3 regions of the Bacteroides zoogleoformans genome follow, and region 3 is predicted to be linked to each of the others. Evidence: riboswitches for the same ligand, from Rfam matches in the RefSeq annotation. Region 3 holds a riboswitch; each other region holds the start of a gene.
What was found. A riboswitch is a leader RNA that binds a small molecule or an ion and turns the genes downstream of it on or off. The one in region 3 is predicted to bind cobalamin.

Region 1 (4,542 bases), 260 kb from region 3:
ATACACCTTGTATGACGAAGCAAACAGAGTCTTTGCCTATACCGAAAGGAGTGATGCCCGTGATGCCGAAGCTATAGCTGAGTTCTTTTTCCACCAGCTTGGCACGGGTCTTGGTGACGGGGTTTTTCTTTCGAATATAAGAGAAGAGCCTGTAGTAGGTGTTCCCATCATCTCCTTTGTATGGCTTCTTATCCAAGGTGTTGGTTTTCATGGACTTCAGAGACTCATAGAAGAAGTCTTCATAATTCTTCGTATAGTCAAGGGTCAATGTCTTGTATTCATCGTTCCACAGATAGTTTGCTTTTAGATACTCGGCCACCTTGATATTGACCTTCATGTCTTCTGTGGCGGGGGCTTCACCGATGTTTTGCTTTACATCAAAGTTTATGGTGGAATATCCGTCCACTTTGATGCTGATGGTCGAAGTACGCACCTCGGAGGTGCCGGTGGTTGTTGAAAGCTTCAACGTGCTTGGCCCTTTTTCGCCCGACGGAGTAAGTATGGTGCACCAATCAGAGTTCGTGGTAGCCGTCCATTTGGCCGCAGCATTGAATGTGACGGACAATATTTCGCCCGGAGTAATTTCTACCGCCTTTCCTTCTTGCCAGCTTTGGCCGGTTATGCCGGGCTGAATGGCGTCGTCATCATCGTGGCACGAACCAAGACCTATTGTTGTCAATGTGAACAGGATGAAAATAAAATAATGTTTCAGTTTCATTTTTCTAAGTTTTTTAATGGCTCCCAAAAATACATATTTAATCGTTAAGTAGAAATGATTCTAAGAAAAACTTATGATTTGGCGAGCGGTTGATTTCAATTTGCTGTCAAAATACCGGCCGGCAGAAACACTATAGCCTTTCTCTTGTCCCGACGCCTTATTTGTTCGATAAACATTCCTGTAGGTTGTCCGGGGCGTAAAAAACATGCCGGTTCGTTTTGTTTTTGCGGAAGTAAAAGTAATTTTGCAAAAGAAATGAGAAAGAGAGACAAAGCGTGTGTGAAAGCAACGCCCGAAGAACCGAAACGCGAGCAGCGCATGGTCTGCCTGATGAGCGAAGAAGAACAGCGGATTGTGGACCGTTATCTGGAAAAGTATAAGATAACGAACAAGTCGCGTTGGCTGCGCGAGACTATCCTCATGTTCATCCATAAAAACATGGAAGAGGATTATCCGACCTTGTTCGGCGAACATGATATGAGGAGGTGAAGGAACCTTTGCCGTATCAAAACCCTGTCGGAGCCGTACCTGCTCCGTATCTATAGGAGCGGAGGTTATGCGGAGGTTATACGGAGTTGATACGGAGTTGATACGGAGGATATACGGAGGTTATACGGAGCTGATACGGAGGATATGCGGAGCAAGAATGAATGAGGACAAACCGATAGAATAAATCAGATATTTTCGTGGACGATACATTTTATATGAAGCAGGCGCTTCTTGAAGCGCAAAAGGCCGGTGAGCGGGGAGAGGTTCCCGTGGGGGCTGTAGTGGTATGCAAGGATCGCATCGTGGCCCGTGCACATAACTTGACGGAAACATTGACCGACGTCACGGCTCATGCCGAGATGCAGGCCATCACTGCCGCTGCCGCGACTCTTGGAGGGAAATACCTGAACGAATGTACGCTTTATGTCACGGTGGAACCTTGTGTGATGTGTGCCGGCGCCATCGCTTGGGCGCAAGTGGGACGCTTGGTGTTTGGCGCCGAAGACGCGAAGCGGGGATATCTGCATTATGCGCCGCAAGCATTGCATCCCAAAACGGCAGTGCTGAAAGGAATACTTGCAGAAGAGTGTGCCGGATTGATGAAAGAGTTCTTTATTGCGAAGCGTCGCTGACTTATGATTTTTTCTTAAAAAAACTTTGCTGTTTTTAAGAAAAAATCATACCTTTATACCGCATTTGGTTCATCGCGTTTGTTGGATTTTGTCCTGCTTGGGACTTTCAATTTCACACAACCGGATGATTAAAAGGGAATCGGGCGTAAATCCCGAACTGTCCTGCAGCTGTAAGTCGCGTTTCCGGGCAAGCACAATGTCACTGAGATTCTTGGGAAGACGTTTGCCACCGGGCGACAAGTCAGAAGACCTGCCTTTGCGTTGTCATTCAAAGCACCCTCGGGATGGGCTAAGATTGAAAAATGTCAAGAAGAATATTCATACGTAGCAAGCGCCTGCTATCGGCGCTTGCATTGTGTACACTCGCAGAGTGTGCCATGGCACAGCGTGTCGGGGGGACGGACAGACCGAGCCGCCTCGACAGTATCCAACATCTATCGGAAGTAGTCATCACCGCCCGGCAGACCGGGCATGCCGTTATCCCCGTACAACAACTCTCGGGCAAGGAGCTTCAACGACTGAGCGTTCACAGCGTGGCCGACGCCATGCGTTACTTCGCAGGTGTACAAATCAAGGACTATGGCGGTATCGGCGGACTGAAAACCGTCAACGTGCGTTCTTTAGGCACCAACCATACGGGAGTTTTCTATGATGGCGTACAACTGGGCAATGCGCAGAACGGTCAGATAGATTTAGGCCGCTTTTCACTCGATAATATGGAGGCTCTGCAACTCTACAACGGGCAAAAGTCCACCATTCTGCAACCCGCCAGAGATTTCGCATCGGCATCGGCCGTCTATCTGCAGACACGCAAGCCCGAATTTGCCGGGAAAGACAAGAAAGATAACCTCAATATTGCACTCAAAGCCGGGTCGTTTGACACCTATAACCCTTCTGTCCTGTGGGAACATAAGCTTTCCGACAACCTCAGCTCCCAGCTCAGCACCGAGTATATGACTACTTCGGGACGCTACCGTTTCCGCTATGCCAAAAAGAACGGATACGATACCACCGAGGTACGCCATAACGGCGATGTGCGTGCTTTTCGTATGGAGACAGCTTTGTTCGGCCGGATTCCCCGCGGCGAGTGGCGTGCCAAGGTTTATTTCTACAACAGCGAACGCGGCTTCCCCGGTGCCGCCGTGCGCGAAGAACCCGGCAAGTTCCGCCATCAAGACCGTCAATGGGACACCTCGGTGTTCGGACAAGGTTCGCTGCGCCGCCAATTCACCGACCGTTATACACTGCTTGCAAATGTCAAAGCGGCTTACGATTACCTGCACTATCTCAGCGACCCGCGGCTGGATGTGACCACGATGTACACCGACAACCATTATCGCCAGACCGAAGCCTACTTCTCGGCCTCGCACCTCTATGATGTATGCGAATGGTGGTCGGTCTCCCTCTCCAACGACATACAGTACAACCATCTTAATGCAGACCTCGTGAACTTTGTCTATCCTACACGGTGGACGTTTCTATCCGCCCTGTCTGCAAGTCTGCATTGGGACAGGCTCTCCGCACAATTCTCGCTGCTCCATACTTATGCCGCCGACCATACCCGCAAGAGCGGCGGGGCGGCCGGCGATAAAAGCAAGCTGACTCCCACCGTGGCATTCAGCTACAAGCCATTCGTCACCTCGACCGACCAACTTGCACTTCGCGCTTTCTACAAACGCATATTCCGCATGCCCACGTTCAACGACCTCTATTATACCTTCATCGGCAACAAGGAATTGAAGCCCGAATACACCACGCAGTACGACGTCGGGCTTACATACGGCAAGTCCCGGCCCGGCCGCATCCTCAAAAGGATAGAGTTGCAAGCCGACGGCTACTACAACGAAGTGGAGGATAAAATCGTGGCTATGCCCACCAGCAACCAGTTCCGCTGGACAATGATGAACTTCGGCTTGTGCCATATTTGGGGACTTGATGCCTCGGTAAAGGCAGACTGGCGCTTGGGAAAGGCCGATGTGTCTTCTCACGTCACATACACTTACAACAAGGCGATGGACCATACGGACAAGAAAAGCCGCTTCTACGGCGGACAATTGCCCTACGTCCCGTGGCATGCCTTTTCGGCCATCATCACCGCCGCCTATCGCCAATGGACGGCCAATTACAGCTTCATCTACACCGGCGAGCGCTACGAGGCGAGCGCCAACATTCCGGAGAATTACACCAAGCCGTGGTATACCAGCGACCTGTCGCTGTCGTGCAGTTTCCCTTTCCGCAGGTGGGTGTTACGAGTTACGGCCGAAGTCAATAATATCTTCAATCAGCAATACGAAGTGGTGCAGTGCTATCCCATGCCGGGTACTAACTTCAAGATAAAACTGAACGTCATCATATAAAAAAGGAGGAAATATGGAGAAACTCTTAAGGTATTTTCTGTTTTGCTTTGCACTCAGCCTGTCAGTATCTGCCTGCCGCAGCGACGACGAGAACATCATCCCTCATCAGGAGGAGCAGGTGGAGCCCTCGCCGGAGGATCTAAGCACCGACATTAAAGGGTTCTTCCTGCTCAACGAGGGGAACATGGGATCGAACAAGTGCACCCTCGACTACTACGACGCCTTGACGGGCAAGTACATCCGCAATATTTATGCGCAAGCCAATCCGGGTGTGGTGCAAGAGTTGGGCGACGTGGGCAACGACATACAGATTTACGACGGCAAGATATGGGCGGTCATCAACTGC
Region 2 (4,542 bases), 550 kb from region 3:
GGAAGCATGGCTCCTTTTTTCTCTTCGAGGAAGAAACGTTTCATCACCGGGTCGATGCCCGCCGTGGTTCCGGCAATGATGCCGGTGCTGCTGGTGGGGGCAACGGCCAGAAGATAAGCGTTCCGCATCCCCTCTGTGGCAACGGACGCCGCCAGTTGCCTCCATTGGGGCGAATCGTATCCGCGCTTGACGAAGTAGCTGCCCGTCTGCCAGTCGCTTCCTTCAAAACAGGCGTACTTTCCTTTCTCCTTGGCCAGCTCCATGCTGGCACGGATGGCGGCATAGTTGATGCGCTCGAACACCTTATCCATGAAGCGGAGATGTTCTTCGCTCTCCCAACGGATGCCGCGCAGGGCGAGCGCATGGTGATAGCCGCTGACGCCCAGACCGATGCTGCGGTAGCGGTGGTTCGTGATTTGCGCGAAAGGCAACGGGTAGAAGTTCAAGTCGATGACGTTGTCCAATGCCCGGACCACGGTTGCCACCTTTTCCTGCATGCGCTCCTCATCCTCCAAAGGCAAGTGCCCCAACGAGAGGCTGGCAAGGTTGCAGACCACAAAGTCGCCGGGGCGGACCGTCTTCACCACCACCGTATCGCCATCCGTCGTCCGGATATCGGTAGAGACGGATTCGATGGCCGACATGTTCTGCGCTATCTCCGTGCAGAGGTTGGAGCAGTAGATGATGCCTTTATGGGGATTGGGGTTGGCCCGGTTCACCGTATCACGGTTAAAAGTAAAGGGTGTGCCTGTCTCCACGGCGGAACGGAGTATCAGCCTCACGATGTCTTTCAGGCTCATGCTGCGGCGGGATAGGCGCGGGTCGTTCACGCAGTCCCGATACCTCCGCTCCCACTCTTCTCCGTAATAATCTTCGAGGCAATAGCCTTTCACGGTCATGATTTCATTGGGGCAGAACAGGTGCCATTGGTTGTTCAGGTCTTCTTTCGCCATCTGCCAGAAGAGGTCGGGATAGCACACGGCGGGAAAAATGTCGTGCGCCTTCATGCGGTCGTCTCCGTTGTTGGTGCGGAGCTGCAAGAATTCGGGCAGGTCTTTGTGCCAAACATCGAGGTAGACGGCCACGGCACCCTGCCGCATTCCCAATTGGTCGACGGCCACGGCAGTGTCGTTCACCAGCTTCATCCAGCGGATGACACCTCCGGCCACGCCTTTGAAGCCCCGGATGTTTCCACCCGTGGCGCGCACCTTGCCGAAGTACATGCCCATGCCGCCGCCGAACTTGCTTACGGTGGCAAAGTTGTCGATGCTGCGGTATATGCCTTCGAGGCTGTCGGGCACGGTATCGATAAAGCAACTGGAGAGCTGATGGTAGGGCTTCCGGGCATTGGAAAGGGTGGGCGTTGCCATGGTCACTTCCAGCAGGCTCAGCATATCGTAGAATTTCTTCACCCACTGCAACCGGTCGTGCTTTTCGGGCAGGGCCAGATGCAAGGCGATGCCCAGAAACATTTCCTGCACCGACTCCATCAGCTCCGCCGAGCGTGTGCGGATGAGGTATCGCTTATAGAGCAAGTCCAGCCCCGAATAGTTGAAGAGCTTGTCGCGTTCGGGACGGATAAAGCCGAAGGCCATTTCTATCTCTTGCCTCGAATAGGCATTGAGTATATAGCTGCCGTACAAAGCCTCGTCCGTGAGATAGCATAGTTTGTCGTAGTAGGATTGGACATCCGCTTTCTCCGTCTGCACTTTCAGTTCTTTCGTCATACGGAAGTTGAGCAGCCGGGCGGCGATAAACTCCCAGTCGGGAGCTTCCTGCGTGGTGAGTTCCACGGCAGCCTTGATGAGCATCGCCAGCCGTTCTTCGGCCGCCATGTCGGGCTTGCAGAAGCCTGCGAACTTCTCGGCCAAGACGTTCAGGCTGTATTCACTTCCCGGAAAGTCGTTTTGTATCTCTTTCAGCACATCGACTATGGCCTCGTCTTTTGTTCCATTGACAATCTGCGTGAGGGCTTTCCTCCGTTCGGTGCGCTGCCAGCGATAAAGTATGTAGCTTTTGGCCTCGGCATAGAAGCCGTGTTCCATCAAACTGCGCTCCACCTCGTCCTGAATGCACTCCACCGCACGTTTGTCTTCGTTCCGGTTCAAGAACTGCTCCACTTCATCGGTTACGGCATGAAGGGCTTCGTCAGTAATGTCCTTGCCCGTGCCAACAAAACTTTTGCGTATGGCAATGGCTATTTTCTCTCTGTTATAGGACTCCACAGTCCCATTCCTTTTAACTATCTGCATGTGATGTTTTTAGATTTGAATAAAAATACTCGTACACAGTTTGCCACCGTTCCCTAATCCCACGAGCGGAACCGGCTTTTCGAGAATGGCAGGTCTTCTGACTGACTCCTCGTTTCCAACGCCTTCCCGCAATCTCAAACGCTGTTTTCAAGAATGCAGTGGCAACAGGTTGTGCCGGAAATTTCGGCGGAGCTTCACAGCAGCGGGACTGTCCGGGATTTCCACCCGATTCCCTTTTAATCCGGACGGCGGGAAAATCCGCCCGAAACCATTGTGGGGCAAAGATAGCACAAATTGTAATTATTACATTATTAAATCTACTTAAAAGTACAGATTCCCACTCTCGGAAAGAAAAGGCATTCACTGCGAAAAATATTACCAAAAAAAGAGCGCTTGAAAGAGGCAAGAGAAGACGAAAAAGAAGAAAGAGGATCAGTTCCGTATCGAGGCTACCTAAGTCCTATACTTAGGGTATCTATATAATACTTTGGTCAACCCCTCTCAGAAGTGTTTCTGGCGAGGGATGGAGCGCATCCCCGTTTCTCTCGAAGAAAGAGGTTTCGGGCATGATAAACAATCGGTACATCCGCTCCCCTTTCCTCATTCTATTATACACTGAAAAGCAGTCAATCCGAATTTATTCGCTACATTTGCAGCATTCTCTAAACAAACTCCAACTATGACACACCGTCTGAACACCAACAAGCAGTTTATGGTAGGTAACGGCATCCTTGCTTTCGCCGTGATTTTTGTAGTCGTCATCTTCGTTTACATGAGTATGAGGTTGCAGCAAAAGAAAGAGGAGAACCGAAGCTTCGCAGAGACATACACCATCACACTGACCAAAGGGTTCGCCGGTGACTCGCTCTCCCTGCTCGTCAACGACAGCCTGCTGACAAAGCTGAGAATCACGGAAGAACCGTTTGAAATGGAAGTGAAGCGCTTTGCTGAACAAAGCGCACTGATGATTGTGGACAACCTCACCGACCGGCTCTTCTTGTTTGAATTGAGCGAGAAGGGAGGCAACTACCGGTTCGAAAAAGAGAACGGAGAGGTGAAACAACTGTCGCAGACGCAGGACTGACAGCCGGAGGCACGCACACCTCAAAACTCCGTGCGATATTGCTTCAATTCCATGCGCAAGGCTTCCGCTCTGCCCTCCGTCAGCTTGTCTAATAAAGCCCAAAAGCGTTCGCCGTGGTTCATTTCGCGGGTATGCGCCAACTCATGAAGCAATACGTAATCTATCAGATGCTTGGGAAGAAGAACCAAATAATAGGAAAGATTGATGTTGCCACGCATGGAACAACTGCCCCAACGCCCGCTGCTGGAGTTAATCTTCACACTCTTATAAGGCAGGTTGTGCTTCACGGAAAGCATATACAGACGGGGAGGAAGAACAATCTTCGCATTACGCCGCAGGGCCTCCTCAATCACCTTGCGCAACCAAGATTGCAGGTTTCTGTCCGAGAAATCCGCATCCGGCGGACAGATAATCTCCATTTCGCCTAACTCCGAACGGGACAAGAAACGTGCCCTCTGCCCTGCCACCAAAGTCAGCTTAAAGAACTCCGTATCGATACGGTAATCCAAATCTATCAACTTGCGGTTCTGTTTCTCTCCGGCAGCCCTCAAGCGCGGACGAAGCTCCTCCAAAGCTCTCTTCACCTCGGCAAGAGACGTTCCGGGAGGCACCGTGACGTGGACACCGTCTTCCCTCGTCCGAAAGATGAGACGACGCGCACGGGCATTGATGCGAATAAGCATACGCCCGAACTCCTTGTCTTCCAATATGTGTTCCTTATGTTCCATAATGACAAGGCAAAAGAACGAAGATTTGACCGGAAAAACAAGTATTCGCCCGCCAAAAGCGAACGGGGTGTCCGATAACGAACACACCTTTAAAATCATATCACACTAATATACAACAGATTAACATTATGGCATGAAAATTGAGTCAAGTATGCTGACGAAGTTCCTTTCAAAAAAAAGCGCATCTGCATGCAACTTTTACGAAAAGTACTGCGTCTAACAAATAAAGACGAATACCAAATCAAAAAAAGAACGAAAATGAAGAGCTTAACAACAATCATTACAATCGCTTTCTTGGCTTTCTCCACCACCGCCTGTTCGCAACAGCACAGTTACTATTCGAGAGGTTTCTTTAAAGGGAAAACTATAAAGGCCAGCAAGAACTATGTGACGAAAGTCATCAAAACGGACAACTTCATCAGATTGAGCGTAGCCGGCAGTCCGGACGTCAGCTATACGCAAAAAGCCGGCAAACCGG
Region 3 (4,542 bases):
TTCGGGTGGTTGATGTAATCTTTTAGAAAGAACACGTTGTTCATCTTCCCATCAAGCAGCAATTGGTTGTAGGAAAGGGCTATGATGTGTTTGGTCACGGCGTCGTTCGAAGGCGTGAACTCTTCGTCGATCTCATCGTACCGGTCGTTTCCGATGCGGCTCAAGTGATAGTTCAGGTTGAGGTTATGGCGGTCGTTCAGCCGATAGTCGAGGTTGGTGCGCATGATGGTCAGCGGCCTTTTGTAGTGGCGCATGGAAGGTTGTCTGCCCATAATCTCGTTGCGCTGGCTCACAATGTAGCCGCCATCCCAGTAATACTTGCGGTAGGCAGTGTCGATGGTCAGGGAATGATCCCGGGTATGAGAGAAGGAGGCGCTCAACTGCATGTCTTTCAGAATGAAATGCCGTTTGCGATAGCGTGCCGCCACGTTCCATGCGTCCGACTTCCTTTCGGCCATTCCATACACCTTACTCTGTACGGAGCCTGTCTGCAATTCCTTGTCTGTCCGGGAATAAGAAGCTGAGACGAAGAGCTCGTCCGCCCATTTTTTTCCGGTTACTCCGGCCTCTATCTGCCCCCACAGCGAGAAGTAGGCATCGTGGAAGCGTTTGGGATTGCCGATGATGAAGTTATCTCCGCTTTCGTCGCGCATCTCTACGTCTTTCATCCGATAGTCGTTCTTCGAATAGTTCACACCTGCGGTAGGCCTGATGATAAGCCCTGTCTTGGGTTCTGCGATTTGCGCGTTGAGGTCGGCGCGGTGGGTGTGGAAAGAGCCGACGCTGTAAGAAGCATCCAGAAAATGTTTCTTTTCCTGCCTCGTAATGATATGAATGGCGCCTCCCAGTGCATCGGCTCCCAGAAATGCCGGAACCACGCCTTTGTATATTTCAATCCTGTCTATGATATTGACCGGCAGATTTGCCAATGAAACGCCGCTTCCTTTGGCATCCAGCGGCATTCCGTCCAGAAAATAGCGGATGGAGTTGCCGGACATCCCGTTGATGGAGAGATCGAAGTCAGAGCCGACCCCGCCTTCCTCTCTGACCTTGATGCCGGTTGTGCGGTTCACCAGATTATTAAGGTTATTCAACGAATTTACCATCGGCTTTACGTCGAGGGCACTGACGGTGAAAGCGCCTTCCTTGATTTTCTGCGTCCGGGTTTTGCCATAGACTTCTACGGCATTCAGCGCCACGGCATTTTCCTGCAATGTGAAATTAAGCTTTTTGTCCTGCCGGATGTCAAGAGACTGCTTCACGGCGTGATAGCCCAAAAAGGAGGCCACGAAGGTGTGTCTGCCCGCAGCCACTTGCAGCGAATATCTGCCGGAGTCATCGGAATACGTCCCATACGTTGTGCCCTCTACGGCAATGGCAGCCTGAGCGATGGGACTTCCGTTCCGGTCGGTGACTTTCCCGGATAGAGTGACTTTATTCTGCGCCGTAATACAGGCAGGCAGCAGCATGATGAATATCAATGACAGATAGGCGGTTATTCTCATTCCGATTCCTTTAGGCATTATAAACTTACTTTCAAAGGAGGCGAAAAAGAACAAAGAGAAAGATTCTCTCATTATAAAATGAAACAGGAAAACCTCGACTCGATGTTTTGTTGCTTTATTCTTCCCGAAAGCGCTAAAACCGTATCGTCTTGGCAGGTCTTCTGACTTATCCCTCTTTGAATGCCTTCCCGTCCTTATCGGCGGACAGTGGCTTGCAGAATACTCAAAGATGTTGAAAGGACTTACAGCAGCGGGTCTGTTCAGGATTTGCACCTGATTCCCTTTTCATCGCGTTTCTCTCCATGGAATGGAGGATGCGAACCAAAACCGGCGGCAAAGATAAGAAAAAAATAAACGTCTTTTTTTTGTATTGCTTACTATTTCCATTATCTTTGCGTTTGAATCGGTTCCGGATGAACGTTTCCGTCATTCGGATTAAAAGGGAATCGGGTGTGAATCCCGGACAGTCCCGCTGCTGTGAAGCTCTGTTGATGTCTTGAAAAGAACCTTTGCCACTGATACTTGCACCGCATGTATCGGGAAGGCTTCAAGATTAGGAGTCAGTCAGAAGACCTGCCATTCATTAAATGCTGCCTTTACTCGTGGGATTAGGAAGACAGTGCAAGGAACAATTGTCAACATTCGGATTTTGAAAGGTATGCCTGCAACCGGGGCATGTCTGCATTTTAGTGCACCGTAGAGTGCGATATACTCAAATGAAATCGAACCCGATATTGAATCAGTCTATGGCTGATGGCAGGGAAAACACGGCAATAGGCCTATATTAATAGCTGTTTCAATGTGTAAAGTGTGTATCCCCGGAGAAGTGATTTCTGTGGGGATACTTTACATTCTTTCTCAAAGCCCGATTATCGATTGTTTTAATATAATAATTTAGAAACTATGGATTTATTAAGAAACCTTTTTGAGGGTTATCCCGATCTTTGGGGAGGTGGAGTGGCTCACTCCGTTCTTATTCTGGCACTCGTCATCGCTTTCGGCATTATGTTGGGAAAGGTGAAGGTGGCGGGCATTTCGTTGGGTGTCACTTGGATATTGTTTGTGGGTATCGTTTTCGGGCACTTCAACTTGAATCTGGACGAACATCTGCTGCACTTCCTGAAGGAGTTCGGACTGATTCTCTTTGTATATTCCATCGGCCTGCAAGTAGGCCCCGGTTTTTTCTCTGCTTTCAAAAAAGGCGGGCTTACGCTGAATATGCTGGCCATGCTGGCTGTTTTCGTCAGCGTACTGATTGCCGTCCTGCTTCATATACTTACAGATATACCCATTACCACAATGGTAGGTATCTTGTCCGGGGCAGTGACGAACACTCCGGGGCTGGGTGCCGCCCAGCAAGCCAACAGTGACTTGAGCGGAGCAGACGCGCCTGAAATAGCTTTGGGCTATGCCGTGGCCTATCCGTTGGGCGTCATCGGCTGCATTCTGTCACTGCTGGCACTGAAGTTTCTGTTCCGTGTAGATGCGGGCAGGGAAGAGAAGGAAGCCGAATGCGGATTGGGGCAGCAGCAGGAGCTGACGGTCAGCCCCGTCTCTGTGGAGATACGCAATGAAGCCATAGAAGGCAAGAAGATAAAAGAGGCGAAGCCGTTGCTGAACCGCGCGTTTGTCATCTCGCGCATACGCCATTGCGGAGGCGACGGAGAAGCGGAGCTGGCAAGTGCCGACACGGTGCTGCATGTAGGAGACGAGATTCTCTTCATTGCCGACCCCAAGGACGTGGAGGCTATCATCGCCTTTCTGGGCAGAAGAATCACGGTGGAGTGGGAGAAGGTGGACAAGAAGCTGATATCCCGCCGTTTTCTTATCACCAAACCCGAGCTGAACGGTAAGTCGCTGGCGCAACTGAAGATACGCAAGAATTTCGGAGCGAGCATCACGCGCGTGAACCGTTCGGGCGTCGATTTGGTGGCGGCCCCGCACCTGCAATTGCAGATGGGTGACCGGGTGACGGTTGTGGGCAGCGAACTTGCGATGGGGCATGCCGAGAAGGTGCTGGGCAACTCGTTGAAGCGGCTGAACCATCCCAATCTCATTCCCATCTTTCTGGGCATTGCCTTGGGCTGTATATTGGGAAGCATTTCTTTCATGTTTCCCGGCATTCCGCAACCCGTGAAGCTGGGACTGGCGGGAGGACCGCTCATCGTCTCCATTCTTATCAGCCGTTTCGGGCCGCGCTACAAGCTGATAACTTATACCACGATGAGCGCCAATCTGATGATACGCGAAATCGGGATTTCTCTCTTTCTGGCTTGTGTGGGACTCGGGGCAGGAAAAGGTTTTGTAGATACCATCATTCATGAAGGCGGTTATGTGTGGATTGCTTATGGCGCCATCATCACGGTGTTGCCTTTGCTCATTGCCGGCGTGGTGGGACGTTATTTATGGAAGCTGAATTATTTCACGCTCATCGGTGTGCTTTCCGGTGCGAACACCAATCCGCCGGCATTGGCCTATTCTTCGGAACTGACCTCTTGCGACGCTCCTGCCGTAGGCTATGCCACGGTTTATCCGTTGACCATGTTTCTGCGGGTGCTCACGGCTCAGATGCTGATACTGGTGTTGGGGTGAGGATATAAATTTTATCCGGCTCTTGACTTCACAAGTATAGCAGTGTGGCGGACAGGATGACAAGCAGAATCATCAAAGACTCGGCACGACGATTGATGCGTACGGCCAATTGCATATCTTCTGTTGTCAGCGTCCGGGGATTGGTTCCGATGTAAGGTTTCCACACCTCTTCGCCGAAATAGTCGTGAGGACCTCCGAAGCGGCAGTCCAGAATACCGGCGAGGGCGGCTTCCGGATAGCCGGAGTTGGGACTGGCATGCTGCTTGCCATATCGGGCGACGAAGAGGAGCAAAGAAGGTCGTCCGGCGACAAGCACCATCAGAAAGGCGGTCAGACGGGCGGGAATGTAGTTGGCTACATCGTCCATACGGGCGGCAAAACAGCCGAAGCGGTGGTAACGTTCATTCTGATAGCCTATCATGGAGTCCAATGTATTCACCATTTT

Region 1: linked by a shared signal. The riboswitch ahead of C4H11_RS10010 (TonB-dependent receptor plug domain-containing protein) and the one ahead of C4H11_RS11215 (putative transporter) in region 3 are both predicted to bind cobalamin.
Region 2: linked by a shared signal. The riboswitch ahead of C4H11_RS08790 (ribonucleoside-diphosphate reductase subunit alpha) and the one ahead of C4H11_RS11215 (putative transporter) in region 3 are both predicted to bind cobalamin.

The regions. Positions count from the first base shown of each region.
Region 1 covers NZ_CP027231.1:2,421,730-2,426,271, forward strand. Annotated here, with positions in the region: gene C4H11_RS09995 (S41 family peptidase) at 1-718, opposite strand, end outside; gene C4H11_RS10000 (hypothetical protein) at 974-1,207, shown strand; gene C4H11_RS10005 (nucleoside deaminase) at 1,423-1,839, shown strand; cobalamin riboswitch at 1,922-2,111, shown strand; gene C4H11_RS10010 (TonB-dependent receptor plug domain-containing protein) at 2,217-4,196, shown strand; gene C4H11_RS10015 (YncE family protein) at 4,210-4,542, shown strand, end outside.
Region 2 covers NZ_CP027231.1:2,127,583-2,132,124, reverse strand. Annotated here, with positions in the region: gene C4H11_RS08790 (ribonucleoside-diphosphate reductase subunit alpha) at 1-2,252, opposite strand, end outside; cobalamin riboswitch at 2,323-2,540, opposite strand; gene C4H11_RS08785 (hypothetical protein) at 2,932-3,336, shown strand; gene C4H11_RS08780 (YgjP family zinc-dependent metalloprotease) at 3,357-4,064, opposite strand; gene C4H11_RS08775 (head GIN domain-containing protein) at 4,323-4,542, shown strand, end outside.
Region 3 covers NZ_CP027231.1:2,680,753-2,685,294, forward strand. Annotated here, with positions in the region: gene C4H11_RS11210 (TonB-dependent receptor) at 1-1,505, opposite strand, end outside; cobalamin riboswitch at 1,640-1,846, opposite strand; cobalamin riboswitch at 1,892-2,100, shown strand; gene C4H11_RS11215 (putative transporter) at 2,409-4,097, shown strand; gene cbiB (adenosylcobinamide-phosphate synthase CbiB) at 4,126-4,542, opposite strand, start outside.